DNA from 4 places in the Kitasatospora sp. NPDC059646 genome. Region 1 is predicted to be linked to each of the others. Evidence: riboswitches for the same ligand, from Rfam matches in the RefSeq annotation. Region 1 holds a riboswitch; each other region holds the start of a gene.

Region 1 (3,157 bases):
CCCCATGTTCGCGATGTCCCGGTCCCGCAGGTTGATCTCCGCCGGAGACCCCGCGCCCTCGCACACCACCACGTCGAACCGCGACCGCAAGTCCGCCAGACACTCCAACGACCGCTCCAGCAGCACCGGCTTCCGATCCCGGTAGTCCAGCGCCCCGACCTCCGCCACGGCCCGCCCCATCAGCACCACCTGACTCCGGCCGTCCGCCCCCGGCTTCAACAGCACCGGATTCATCGCCGCCTCCGGCTCCACCCCCGCCGCCTGCGCCTGCATCGCCTGCGCCCGCCCGATCTCCGCCCCATCGGCCGTCACGAACGAATTCAACGACATGTTCTGCGCCTTGAACGGCGCCACCCTCACCCCCTTCCGCAACAGCCACCGGCAGATCCCCGCCGTCACCACACTCTTCCCGGCATCCGAAGTCGTCCCGGCCACCAACAACGCCCCACTCACGGACGACCTCCTCCGAAGAACCGAGAAACAAGAACCCAACCGGCAGCCGCCAAGCCCCGCCACGACCGCCCCGAACCGCAAGCCCCGCCCACCTGCTCCGCGGCCGCCCGCCCCCGCGAGCACCAGGGGCGACTGCGCGAGGCGGAAGACCCAACCCCGAAACCCCGGCGCCGCACAGCCACTTGCACCTTCCGCCCGCCCGCGGCCATTGCGCCGCGCATGCCGAAGGCACCCGCCGCCTGTGCGGCCGCCCGCTCCCGCGAGCGCCAGGGGCGACTGCGCGAGGCAGAGGACCCAACACCGAAACCCCGGCACCGCACAGCCACTTGCACCTTCCGCCCGCCCGCGGCCGTCTCGCTGCGCGTCGCGGTGGCGAGCCCACCGAAGCAGCCCGTCGCCGGTCGCAGCGACAGGCCACCCTGCGTCGCGGTCACTTGCGCCACGCGGCGGCTGCGAACCGTGCGCCGGCGGTGGCGGCCAGGGCGAGGAGGCCGACGCGGCGGGAGAGTCGGCAGGCCCGCTCGATGTCGGGGACGGCCACGGGGGGTTGGCCCGCGCCGAGGACGGGCCGGTGTTCGACGCGGTCGCCGTAGCGGAGGGTGCCGCCCAGTTGGACGCCCAGCGCACCGGCGAAGGCCGCCTCGGCCTGGCCGGCGTTCGGGCTGGGATGGGCGGAGCCGTCCCGCCGCCAGACCCGCCAGGCCCGCGACGGGGAGTCGGACGCGGCGACCGTCAGCAGTGCGGTGAGCCGCGCGCCGGGCCACCCGGCGACGTCGTCCAGGCGGGCGGAGGCCCAGCCGAAGCGACGGTGGCGGGCGGACTTGTGCCCCACCATCGCGTCCAGCGTGTTCACCGCCCGGAACGCCAGCAGCCCGGGCGTGCCCGCGATGCCGCCCCACACCAGCGCGTTGACGACGGCGTCGGCGGTGTTCTCCGCGACGGACTCCACCACGGCCCGCGCGATCTGCTGCTCGTCCAGCCCGGACGGGTCGCGGCCGCACAGGTGGGGGAGGCGTTCCCGAGCGGCCGTCAGATCGCCGTCCGCCAGCGACCGTCCGATCGTCCGGGCCTCCCGGGAGAGCGACGTCCCGCCGAGGACGGTGAACGTCGCGCCGGCCGTCAGCGCCGCCGAGGCCAGGGGCGAACGCCGTACGGCCCGCGCGGCGAGCGCCGCACCGCCCGCGACGGCGCCGACCGCGATCGCGGTGTACGCCGCGCCCGCACCGCGGTGGTCGCGCCAGAGCCGGCGCTCCAGTCGGGTCGCGGCGGTGCCGAACAGGGCGACGGGGTGTCCGCGCCGGGGGTCGCCCAGTCGGGCGTCCGCGAGGTATCCCGCGACCGCGCCCACCAGGTACGGGGCAGCCCGCATGGCGTCGTGTCCTCACTCAGGGTCCGCGCCCTGGATCGACGGAACGAAGGCCAGAGTCTCCTGACTTCCGGTCACCCCTCGTGGGGTTCCCGGTCACAGTGGCGGGACCGCGCCGGACTCGCACCGGCTTCCTCTGTTTACCTCCGTTTGGCCCGAAGATCCCACCACGCCCACTTCCGGCCAGTCAACCGACGCGACGGAGCGTTTGGTCACACACCGTCGCCGCCCGACGGCCCACCCACTGGGACCGCACGAGGACGACCAGCTCGCCTCCGGCCGATCGACGATCATCCTCCGGCGGGGACGACAGCGCCGACATGCGGGCAGCGGGCGCGCAGCAGTGGAATGTCGCGGATGGCGTCAGGGGTGCACTGACGGCGCGCCAGCCCGGAGACGAAAGCTCCTGGTGATTCGAGCAGGCGGGCAGCGCGCCCCCCGGAACTGGCGGAATCGTTCGAGCATGCGGGCCGGCAATTCGGCGTCCGCGTCCGCCGGCACTTCTCCGGCCAGCCGGAGGAGGAAGACCTCCCGGTGACCGAACTGCCGAAGTCGCCGCACGCCCTCGGCGGACAGTCGGACACCGTTCTCCCCGGCCTCGACACCGTGCTGATCGACGGACTTGGAGAGCCTTCGGAAAGGGACTCGGGCATCGGCAGCGGCCGTCTCCGGACTGTCCCGAAACAGGGATTCGGGAACGGTCGCGCCCCGGGCGGCGATTCGTGTGCTGAATTCCCACTGCGCTGCGGATCCACCCCTCCTCCGGAATCGCCGGGCGAGGTCGGAGGCCCGTGCAGGATCGCCGTTCGGGCAACCTCCTCCGGGGCGTCGACCGACGGCGGTTCGTTGCCGTACAGGCGGACACTTCCGTCGCGCCGGTGGGCTTTCGTGCTGCTCCCACCCTTCGCAGCAGTGCGGAACCCGATCCGAAGGTCGCCGTCGGAGCACCGTATGGCCCAGCCGTGAAAGCGCGCCGATTCGCCGAGTGGCCCCGGGGCGGGTGCACTGGAGGTACTGGACCGTCAGCACTCGGGAGACCGCCATGCGTTGGGGAACCGCCGCCGTTGTCGCAGCAGCCGCCGCAGGGGCCGGAGCGGGGGCGTTCCTGCTGCTCGGCCGGAAGGTGTCGGACCGGGTGGTGCAGCCGTCCGCGGCCACGCCGCCGCAGGCGGTGACGGTGCACGAGCTGGGGCCGGGGCGGGTGACGCTGACGGCGACCGCGGACACCGTCCGCCGGGGGCACTACGCGCTGGAGTGGGACGGGGGCGGCCACGCGGTGGTGGGGGAGGTGCTCGGCAGGGGCGGCGGGCGGGTGACCAGGCGGCTGGAGCGGGCCGA
Region 2 (3,157 bases), on a different contig from region 1:
GCGCACCAGGTGCAGGCAGGCGTCGATGCCGGCGGCGGTGCCGGCCGAGGTGATCACCGGCTCGTCGTCCACGTACAGCACGTCGGGTTCGACGGTGGTCAGCGGGAAGCGCTCGGCCATCAGGTCGGCGTACTGCCAGTGGGTGGTGCTGCGGCGGCCGTCGAGCAGGCCGGCGGCGCCGAGCAGGAAGCTGCCGGAGCAGATCGACAGCAGGTGGGCGCCGCGGTCGTGGGCGGCCCGCAGGGCCTCGCACAGCGCGGCGGGGTACTCGTCGCGGATGCCGGTGGCGGTGGCGATCACCAGGTCGGCGTCGGCGAGCCGCTCGGGGCCGTACGGCACGTGGACGTCGAAGCCGGCGTGGGTGCGCATCGGTCCGGGCCGGTCGCCGACCAGGCCGAACTCGTAGACCGGCAGGCCCGCCTCGCTGCGGTCCAGGCCGAACACCTCGCAGGCCACACCCAGCTCGAAGGGGTGGATCTCCTCCAGCACGATCACCGCGACGTTCTTCAGCATCCGCCCAGCATGGCAGTGGCAGGATTTCGTGGCAATGCTGCGTTCCTGCCACTCGTGCCGGGCTGCCGCGGCGCGGACAGTGGAGCCATGACCACCGCGCTCGCCCTGCTGGGCCTCATCGGCAGCTTCGGACTCCTCGGCGTCCTGGTCGGCCGCGACCTGGACCGCAACGGCCGGCACGGCCGCGACGACCGGCACCGGCCGACCGGCTACCCCTTCGACCCCGACCTGGCCGACCCGCGCCGCCGCCGGTCCGGCACACTGGCCGAATGCCCTCCCCGACCGACCTCCGCCCGCTCGTCCGCCGCGCCCTCGACCGCGACCTCGCCGGAGCCGGGGAGGTCTCCGTCGAAGCCTTCGTCGGCGACGGCCACACCCGTCCCGACTCCGGCTACGTCGACCTCCTTCGGGACACCGCCCGGCGCAACCGGGAGGCCGAGCTGCTGGTCGCCGTCGGCGGCGCCGACGGGCCGGTGCTCGGCTGCGTGACCTTCGCGGTCGGCGGCACCCCGTGGGCGGACGTCGCGCTGCCGCACGAGGGCGAGATCCGGATGCTGGCGGTCGGCGCGGCGGCCCGCGGCCGCGGCGTCGGCCGGGCGCTGGTGTCCGCGGCGATCGCCCGGAGCCGGGAACTCGGACTGGCCGGAATGGCGTTCTCCACCCGGCCGACGATGACCGCGGCGCACCGGATCTACGATGCTCTCGGCTTCCTCCGCACCCCGGGACGGGACTGGACGGCGGCTCCCGGGGTGGACCTGATGGTCTACTCGATGCGGTTCTGAGGCGGTTCCGGCACGGTTTCCGTTGTCTACGCGCGGCACCGCCGACACGACACGCGCTACTACATCTGGGGCCGCAAGCTCCAGCCGCCACAACATGTATGCTCGACCTCGCTGTCGAGCAGGGGAACCCGGTGCGAGTCCGGGACTGCCCCGCAACGGTGAGCGGGCTGTAGCGACGCCCGCGCAGTCCGAGGACCTGCCGACGGTGTGCGACACGGCATCCCCGCAGACGCCATGCAGCACAGCTTTGCCGTCCGGCCTCGCGGGCGGGCCGGGGGTGGGTCTTTCGCGCGCCGATCGAGCGTTTCGGCGTGCCGTCCTCCCCTGCCGCACGCGCGCCACCGGACACCCCGAGCCACGTCCGCCGCCGCCACAGGAGAGAGTGCGCCTTGACCGTCGCCGCCTCAGTCACCCTGCCGTCCCAGGGATCCGCCGACGCCTTCACCGACCCCGGTGCGGCGCTGCTTCGGCTGCTCACCGACCGCAGCACCGACCTCCCCCAGGTGGACCCCGGCCACGTCGCCGCCGCCGCGCTGCGCGGCCGCCACGCCGGCTCGGACTTCGCCGAGCTGCGCGGGCTGGCCGTGGAGGCCGCCGCGTCGATGATCGCCGAGGACCCGCAGTACTCGAAGCTGGCCGCCCGCCTGCTGGCGATGGAGATCGCCGACGAGGCCGCCACCCAGGGCGTCACCTCGTTCTCCGCCTCGATCGCCGTCGGCCACGCCGAGGGCCTGATCGGCGACGCGACCGCCGAGCTGGTCGCCTCCCACGCCGCCCTCTTCGACTCGCTGATCGACGCCTCCGGCGACGACCGCTTCGAGTACTTCGGCCTGCGCACCGTGCAGTCCCGGTACCTGCTGCGGCACCCGATCACCCGCAAGGTCGTGGAGACCCCGCAGCACTTCCTGCTGCGCGTCGCCGCGGGCCTGGCGGTCGGCCGCACCGAGCAGTCGGTGCGCGAGGTCGCCGAGCTGTACCGGCTGATGAGCCGCCTGGAGTACCTGACCAGCTCCCCGACGCTGTTCAACTCCGGCACCCGGCACCCGCAGATGTCCTCCTGCTACCTGCTGGACTCGCCGCTGGACAACCTGGACTCGATCTACAACCGCTACGCGCAGATCGCCCGGCTGTCCAAGCACGCCGGCGGCATCGGCCTGTCCTACTCCCGGATCCGCTCCCGCGGCTCGCTGATCCGCGGCACCAACGGCAAGTCGAACGGCATCGTCCCGTTCCTGCGCACCCTGGACTCCTCCGTGGCGGCGGTCAACCAGGGCGGACGGCGCAAGGGCGCGGCCTGCGTGTACCTGGAGACCTGGCACGCCGACATCGAGGAGTTCCTGGAGCTCCGCGACAACACCGGCGAAGAGGCCCGCCGCACCCACAACCTGAACCTGGCGCACTGGATCCCGGACGAGTTCATGCGTCGGGTGAACGCCGACCAGGACTGGTCGCTGTTCTCCCCGGCGGACGTGCCCGAGCTGGTCGACCTGTGGGGCGCCGAGTTCGACGAGGCCTACCGCAAGGCCGAGCTGGCCGGCAAGGCCGTGCGCACCATCCCCGCGCAGACCCTCTACGCCCGCATGATGCGCACCCTGGCGCAGACCGGCAACGGCTGGATGACCTTCAAGGACGCCTCCAACCGGGCCGCCAACCAGACCGCGCTGCCGGGCCGCACGGTGCACTCCTCGAACCTGTGCACCGAGATCCTGGAGGTCACCGACGACTCCGAGACCGCGGTCTGCAACCTGGGCTCGGTCAACCTGGGCGCGCACGTCGCCCCGGGCGCCTCGGCGGACGACCTGGTCAACGCGATGGACTGGGACCGCCTGGACGCCACCGTCCGCACCGCGGTGACCTTCCTC
Region 3 (3,157 bases), on a different contig from region 1:
ATCTGCGCGCGGATCGCCGGCAGCTTCGCCGGGTCCATCGCCGCGATGTTCGAGTGCTCGTCCAGCAGCTGTTCGAGGCGGGCGATGTCGCCGTACGAGTCGGCGCGCGCCATCGGCGGCACCAGGTGGTCGACCAGCGTGGCGTGCGCCCGGCGCTTCGCCTGGGTGCCCTCGCCCGGGTCGTTCACCAGGAACGGGTACACCAGCGGCAGGTCGCCGAGCGCCGCGTCCGGCCCGCACTCCGCCGACAGCGCGGCGGTCTTGCCCGGCAGCCACTCCAGGTTGCCGTGCTTGCCCAGGTGCACCACCGCGTGCGCGCCGAACCCGCCGTCCTCCTGCGCCGCCGCGATCCAGCGGTACGCCGCCAGGTAGTGGTGGCTCGGCGGCAGGTCCGGGTCGTGGTAGATCGCCACCGGGTTCTCGCCGAACCCGCGCGGCGGCTGCACCAGCACCAGCAGGTTCCCGGAGCGCAGCGCGGCCAGCACCAGGTCCCCGTCCGGGTTCTGCGACCGGTCCACGTACAGCTCGCCCGGCGCCGGACCCCAGTGCTCCTCCACCTGCTCGCGCAGCGCGGCCGGCAGCGTCGCGTACCAGCGCCGGTAGTCCGCGGCCGGGATCCGCACCGGGTTGCGCGCCAGCTGATCCTCCGTCAGCCACGCCTGGTCGTAGCCGCCCGCCTCGATCAGCGCGTGGATCAGCGCGTCGCCGTCGTGCTGGAGAGCGCTTTCCGTGTGCAGTCCCGGCAGACTGTCGCCCAGGTCCATGCCCTCCGCGCGCAACCGCTCCAGCAGCCGCATCGCCGACGCCGGAGTGTCCAGGCCGACCGCGTTGCCGACCCGCGCGTGCTTGGTCGGGTACGCGGACAGGATCAGCGCGAGCCGCCGCTCGGACGCCGGAGTGTGCCGCAGCCGGGCGTGCCGCACGGCGATCCCCGCCACCCGCGACGCCCGCTCCGCGTCCGCCGCGTACACCGTCAGCCCGTCCTCGTCGACCTCCTTGAACGAGAACGGCACCGTGATCAGCCGGCCGTCGAACTCCGGGACGGCGACCTGCGTCGCCGTGTCCAGCGGCGACAGCCCGTCGTCGCTGCCCTCCCACTGCGCCCGCGACCAGGTCAGGCACAGCGCCTGCAGGATCGGCCGGTCCAACGCCGCCAACGCCCCCGCGTCCCACGCCTCCTCGTCACCGCCGGCCTGCGCGTCGGCCGGCCGGGTGCCGCCCGCCGCCAGCACCGTCGTCACGATCGCGTCGGCCGCGCCCAGCTCCGCCAGCAACTCCGGCTCCGCGCCGCGCAACGAGGCGCAGAAGTACGCGCGGGCCTGCGCACCCCGGTCCTCGATCGCCCGGCAGAGCGTCTCCACGAACGCCGTGTTGCCGCTCATGTGGTGCGCCCGGTAGTACAGCACCGCGACGGACGGGCCCTCCGAGGTGCGGGCGGTGCGCTCCAGCGGACCCCAGGACGGGGCGGACGCCGGCGGCGCGAAACCGTGGCCGGTCAGCAGCACCGTGTCCGACAGGAACGCGCCCAGCTCCGCCAGGTTCGCCGGGCCGCCGTGCGCCAGGTACGCGTGCGCCTCCGCCGCGATGCCCGCCGGCACCGTCGACAGCTCCATCAGCTGCGCGTCCGGAGCCTGCTCACCCGTCAGCACGACCACCGGACGCGGCCCGGCGAGCAGCACGTCCAGCCCCTCCTGCCAGGCCCGCCGGCCGCCCAGCAGCCGCACGACCACCAGCTCGACGCCGTCCAGCAGTTCGGGCAGGTCCGCGGGGGCCAGGCGCGCCGGGTTGCCCCACCGGAACGGCACCGGGCCGTTCGACGCCCGGGCGCTCAGCAGGTCCGTGTCGGACGTGGACAGCAGCAGGATCATGCGAAAGCCCTCCCGGGCGTCTCGAACAGCGCGGACAACACGGCGATGGGCGCACAGGAACGATCGAGGACGCGGAACGGCCCGCCGGGAACGGAGCCCACGGGCACCCGCCGGAGAACGGGCATGCGGCAGCGCATGGCACGGACCTTCCTCGGGGTCCTCGCCCCGGGCAGTGGAGGACGGCCGGAGTTCCTGGCTCCCACGGCTCACTGAGCCGCGGTCACAGTGGCGGGACCGCACCGGATTCTCACCGGACTTCCTCCGCTGTGCCGTCGCTGGCAGCGGACACCCCGAGAGGTGCCCGCCAGCATCGTACGGGTTGATCGGCCGTCGGGGGAGTGTGACCTGCGCCGCCGACCCGAATTCGCCCCCGGCCCGCGAACGGCGCCGGCCGGCACCGGCCTGAGCTGCGCAATCGCACCCCCGCCCGGCCCCGCGCGGCGCGATCGGCACGGTGGCGCGAATCGCCGCCATGGGTATGCTCGCCGCCATGCCACCCACACCCGACGCCTCCGAGGCACCCTCCGTCGGGCCCGACCGAGGCCGCGCCGACGCCTGCCCCGGCGCGCTCCGCCTGCACCCCGCCGAAGACGGCCACCTCGCCCGACTCCGGCTCCCCGGCGGCCATCTGACGCGCCGTCAGATCCTTGTCCTGGCCGACGCGGCGGACGACCTCGGCGACGGCGAGGTCGAGATCACCTCCCGCGGCAACCTCCAGCTGCGCGGCCTGCGCGAGCACTGCGCCGCCGAACTCGCCGAACGGCTGCGCGCCGTCGACCTGTTGCCGTCCGACACCCACGAACGCGTCCGCAACATCGTCGCCTCCCCGCTGGCCGGCCTCGACGGACGCGGCCGGACCGACGTCGATCTACCCGGCTGGGTGAGGGAGTTGGACGCCGCGCTGTGCGCCGCGCCGTGGGCCGCCCGGCTCTCCGGCAAGTTCCTGTTCGCCCTCGACGACGGGCGCGGCGACACCGCCGCCCTCAACGCCGATGTGACCTTGATCGCAGTCGGCGGCGGGCGCGCCCTGCTGCGCCTCGGCCGCGCCCGCCGCGCCACCGCCGTCGACCACCCCGTGCCCGCCGCGCTCGACGCCGCCCGGCACTTCCTCGACCTGGCCGCCGGACGCGCCTGGCACCTGCGCGAAGTGCAGGACGAACTGCCGGAAGGGGACGTGCCGCTGCCGGGATTCGCCGGTGAGCGGCCCCCGCTGGGGGTCGTCCCCGGCGGCCCGGTGTCCGGTGACGCGGGGTCCGGTGGTGCGAGGGCGGCCGGCGCTGTAACGGCCG
Region 4 (3,157 bases), on a different contig from region 1:
TGACGGTGACCCGGTCGGCGCCGCTCTCCGAGATGATGCAGGACTTCCCGTCGCCGCTGACCGTCGCCCAGTACGGCTTGGACGCCGGCACCAGCGGCCCCTCCTGGAGGGTCGCCCGGTCCACCACCGTGGCGTAGTCGTCCATCGTGCCCGCGACGCAGAGCCGGCCGCCGTCCGGGCTCATCGACAGGCCGTGGTGGCGCGAGTCGTTGACCCAGGTGGTGCGGTCCTCGCTGGTCGCGGGATTCTTCGGCAGCGTCTTGACGCGGGTGATCCGGTCGCTCGCCACGTCGTACTCCACGAACCCGTTGAAGAAGGAGACCTGGAAGTACAGCGTCCCGCCGTCCGGGGCGAACACCGCCGGCCGCACCGCGTTGGACAGGTCGGAGCGGCCGACGGCGTCCAGCCGCTGGCGCATGTCGATGGTGCGCACCGTCCGGAAGGTGTCGGCGTCGACGACCGTGATGTGCCGGTCGCCCTTCGTCCAGTCCAGCCACGGCGCGTCCAGGGCGGTGGTGACCTCGCCGATCGACATGTTCCAGATCTGCCGGCCGCCGTCCGTGTACAGGTTCTCGTGCGGCTTGTCGCCGGCGGCGAACGAGCCGAGCAGCCGGCCGGTGGCGATGTCCAGCACCTGCACGGTGTTCGCGGTGGACGCGGAGACCACCACCCGGGTGCCGTCCGGCGACAGCGCCATGTGGTCGGAGCGGTAGCCGTCCACCGGGAAACGCCAGTTGATCCGACCCGTGGCCAGATCGACCGAGACCACGTCGGCGAAGCTCGGCCGCGAGACCACCAGCGCGGAGCCGTCCGGCGTGGTGTACATGTCGTCGACGAACTGGTCGTGGCCCTCCCCGGGGCCCAGCCGCACGCCCAGGAAGTAGGCCAGCTTCACCGGGTTCAGGGCGATCTCGGCCAGCCGCTGGTCCTTGTCCGGGACGACGTTGACCCGGCCCACCCGCGCCAGCGCCCCGCGCGAGGTCACCGCGTCCGCCGTGCCGTCCCAGTTGTTGCCGACGAACAGCACCTCCCGCAGACCGTCGGCCGCGGGGGTCGACGCGGCCGCCGCGTCCGGGGCGGCCGCACCCGCCCGGGCCACCGCGCCCGGACCGGACACCGCCAGGACACACACCGCCGCGACGCCTGCGAGGCGACTCGCACGTCGAGAGCGCCGGAACGGGGAACGGGACATCACGGCTCCTTCACGCGGACAGGCCAAGGGGGAACGCCCGGAGACCGGCGCCGGGACGCGCCGTGGCGCGGGCGTTACTCGACAGTAGGGAGGTGGGCCGGGGCTGACAAGACATCGGGAGCGAACTGGGGCCGTGGAAGCGGGAGTTGAGGTCCACGCGGGTGGTGGCCGGCGGTCCCGCCGCCCGAGGCCGCCCCGGGCGGCGGACCGGTCCGCGCCGCAGCTCCCGGAGGCGACGGCCGCGGCCGTCGCCTCCGGCGGCGCCGCGTCGGCGTCCTCGGCCGGGACGACCCGCGCGCCCCGCCGCCGGAGCGTCGCCGACCCGCCCCGCCGACCGCCGTCAGGAGCACCTCGGAACGGGATATAGGCTGGTCGGGCAGCGGTTCGCCCCCGTCCGACCAGGCCGGGCGCGTCGCAAGAGGGAACCTGGTGCGAGTCCAGGACTGCCTCGCAGCGGTGAGCGGGAACGACCGCCGTCACACGCACTGGGCCCGACCGGCCCGGGAAGCGACGGCCAGTAGGAAGCCCCCCACGGGAGAGGGCCCGCGAGTCCGAAGACCTGCCGCCGCCCGCAGCGCCCACCGGCGCCGCGGCCCGAGTCGCAACTCGCGAAGGAGAGTTGACGTGGCAGACCAGACCGCGACACCCGTGATGACCGCCGCCAAGCCCGCGGAGGCGTCCGAGGTCACGCTCGCGCACATCATGAGCGAGCACGACACCAACCTGTACGGCACCATCCACGGCGGCGTGGTGATGAAGCTCATCGACGACGCCGCCGGCGCGGCCGCCGCCCGGCACGCCGAGGGCCCGGCCGTCACGGCCGCGGTGGACGGCATGTCCTTCCTCGCCCCCGTCCGGGCCGGCGACCTGCTCACCGCGCACGCCGAGCTCGAACGGGCCGGCCGTACCTCGATGACCGTCCGGGTCAGCGTCACCGCGCAGCGCTGGAACGCCGCCGCCGGCCCGGTCACCGAGGTCGCCACCGCGCGGCTCACCTTCGTCGCCGTCGACGCCGACAGCCGCCCGCGGCCGGTCCCGGCGCTGCTCCCGGCGGAGCCTGCCGCGACCGCCTGACGTCCTGTCACCGTCCGGGCCCCGGAGCGCCGATCCCCTTCGGTGCTCCGGGGCCTGCGGTCTACGTGATCACTCTCACGTCGAACAAACCGCCGCATTTGCGGCGGCGTGAGATCGACATGTTCCGTTCAAGCTCCGCTTACCCCACCATGGCAGCGTGTGCCCGCCTACGCGCGTAGCGCACCCCATGGTTCCTGTGGTTCGAGGAGATTGACAGATGATCAGAACGTGGAAGGCCGCCCGCCCGCTGGCCCTCACCGCCGCCGCCCTGGTGGCCGCAGCCGGAGCGAGCGCCGTCCCGCAGCACGCCACCGCCGCCACCCCCAAGACCACCACCGCCGCGGCCGCCGCCGCCACCCCCAAGCGGGTGCTCTTCGACAACTCCAAGGCGGAGACCGCGGGCAACGCGGACTGGATCATCTCCACCAGCCAGCCCGACCCGCTGGCGCAGAACGCCAACCCCACCGGCGAGACCAGCTGGACCGGCGCCATCTCCGCCTGGGGCGTGGCCCTGCAGAAGACCGGCAACTACAGCCTGAAGACCCTGCCGGCCGGCAACACCATCACCTACGGCACCGGTGGCGCGCTCGACCTCGCCAACTTCGACGAGTTCGTGCTGCCCGAGCCCAACGTGCGGCTCAGCGACGCCGAGAAGACCGCCGTGATGAAGTTCGTCCAGAACGGCGGCGGCCTGTTCCTGATCTCCGACCACACCGTCAGCGACCGCAACAACGACGGCTGGGACTCCCCGGCCATCATCAACGACCTGCTGACCACCAACAGCGTCGACAACACCGACCCGTTCGGCTTCTCCGTCGACCTGCTGAACATCACCACCGACAACCCGCGGGCGATCACCGACGCCACCGACCCGGTGCTGAACGGCTCCTT

The links. A riboswitch is a leader RNA that binds a small molecule or an ion and turns the genes downstream of it on or off. The one in region 1 is predicted to bind cobalamin.
Region 2: another riboswitch for cobalamin. It lies ahead of ACFV1L_RS27605 (ribonucleoside-diphosphate reductase subunit alpha); the one in region 1 lies ahead of ACFV1L_RS12635 (cobalamin biosynthesis protein).
Region 3: another riboswitch for cobalamin. It lies ahead of cobN (cobaltochelatase subunit CobN); the one in region 1 lies ahead of ACFV1L_RS12635 (cobalamin biosynthesis protein).
Region 4: another riboswitch for cobalamin. It lies ahead of ACFV1L_RS00920 (acyl-CoA thioesterase); the one in region 1 lies ahead of ACFV1L_RS12635 (cobalamin biosynthesis protein).

The regions. Positions count from the first base shown of each region.
Region 1 covers NZ_JBHWDS010000014.1:73,718-76,874, forward strand. The annotation lists gene ACFV1L_RS12630 (cobyric acid synthase) at 1-453, opposite strand, end outside; gene ACFV1L_RS12635 (cobalamin biosynthesis protein) at 884-1,822, opposite strand; cobalamin riboswitch at 1,854-2,001, opposite strand; gene ACFV1L_RS12640 (alpha/beta fold hydrolase) at 2,862-3,157, shown strand, end outside.
Region 2 covers NZ_JBHWDS010000047.1:27,910-31,066, forward strand. The annotation lists gene ACFV1L_RS27595 (helix-turn-helix domain-containing protein) at 1-513, opposite strand, end outside; gene ACFV1L_RS27600 (GNAT family N-acetyltransferase) at 783-1,295, shown strand; cobalamin riboswitch at 1,377-1,514, shown strand; gene ACFV1L_RS27605 (ribonucleoside-diphosphate reductase subunit alpha) at 1,685-3,157, shown strand, end outside.
Region 3 covers NZ_JBHWDS010000001.1:275,043-278,199, reverse strand. The annotation lists gene cobN (cobaltochelatase subunit CobN) at 1-1,868, opposite strand, end outside; cobalamin riboswitch at 2,038-2,176, opposite strand; gene ACFV1L_RS01250 (hypothetical protein) at 2,359-3,157, shown strand, end outside.
Region 4 covers NZ_JBHWDS010000001.1:202,565-205,721, reverse strand. The annotation lists gene ACFV1L_RS00925 (YncE family protein) at 1-1,192, opposite strand, end outside; cobalamin riboswitch at 1,609-1,753, shown strand; gene ACFV1L_RS00920 (acyl-CoA thioesterase) at 1,817-2,266, shown strand; gene ACFV1L_RS00915 (putative Ig domain-containing protein) at 2,484-3,157, shown strand, end outside.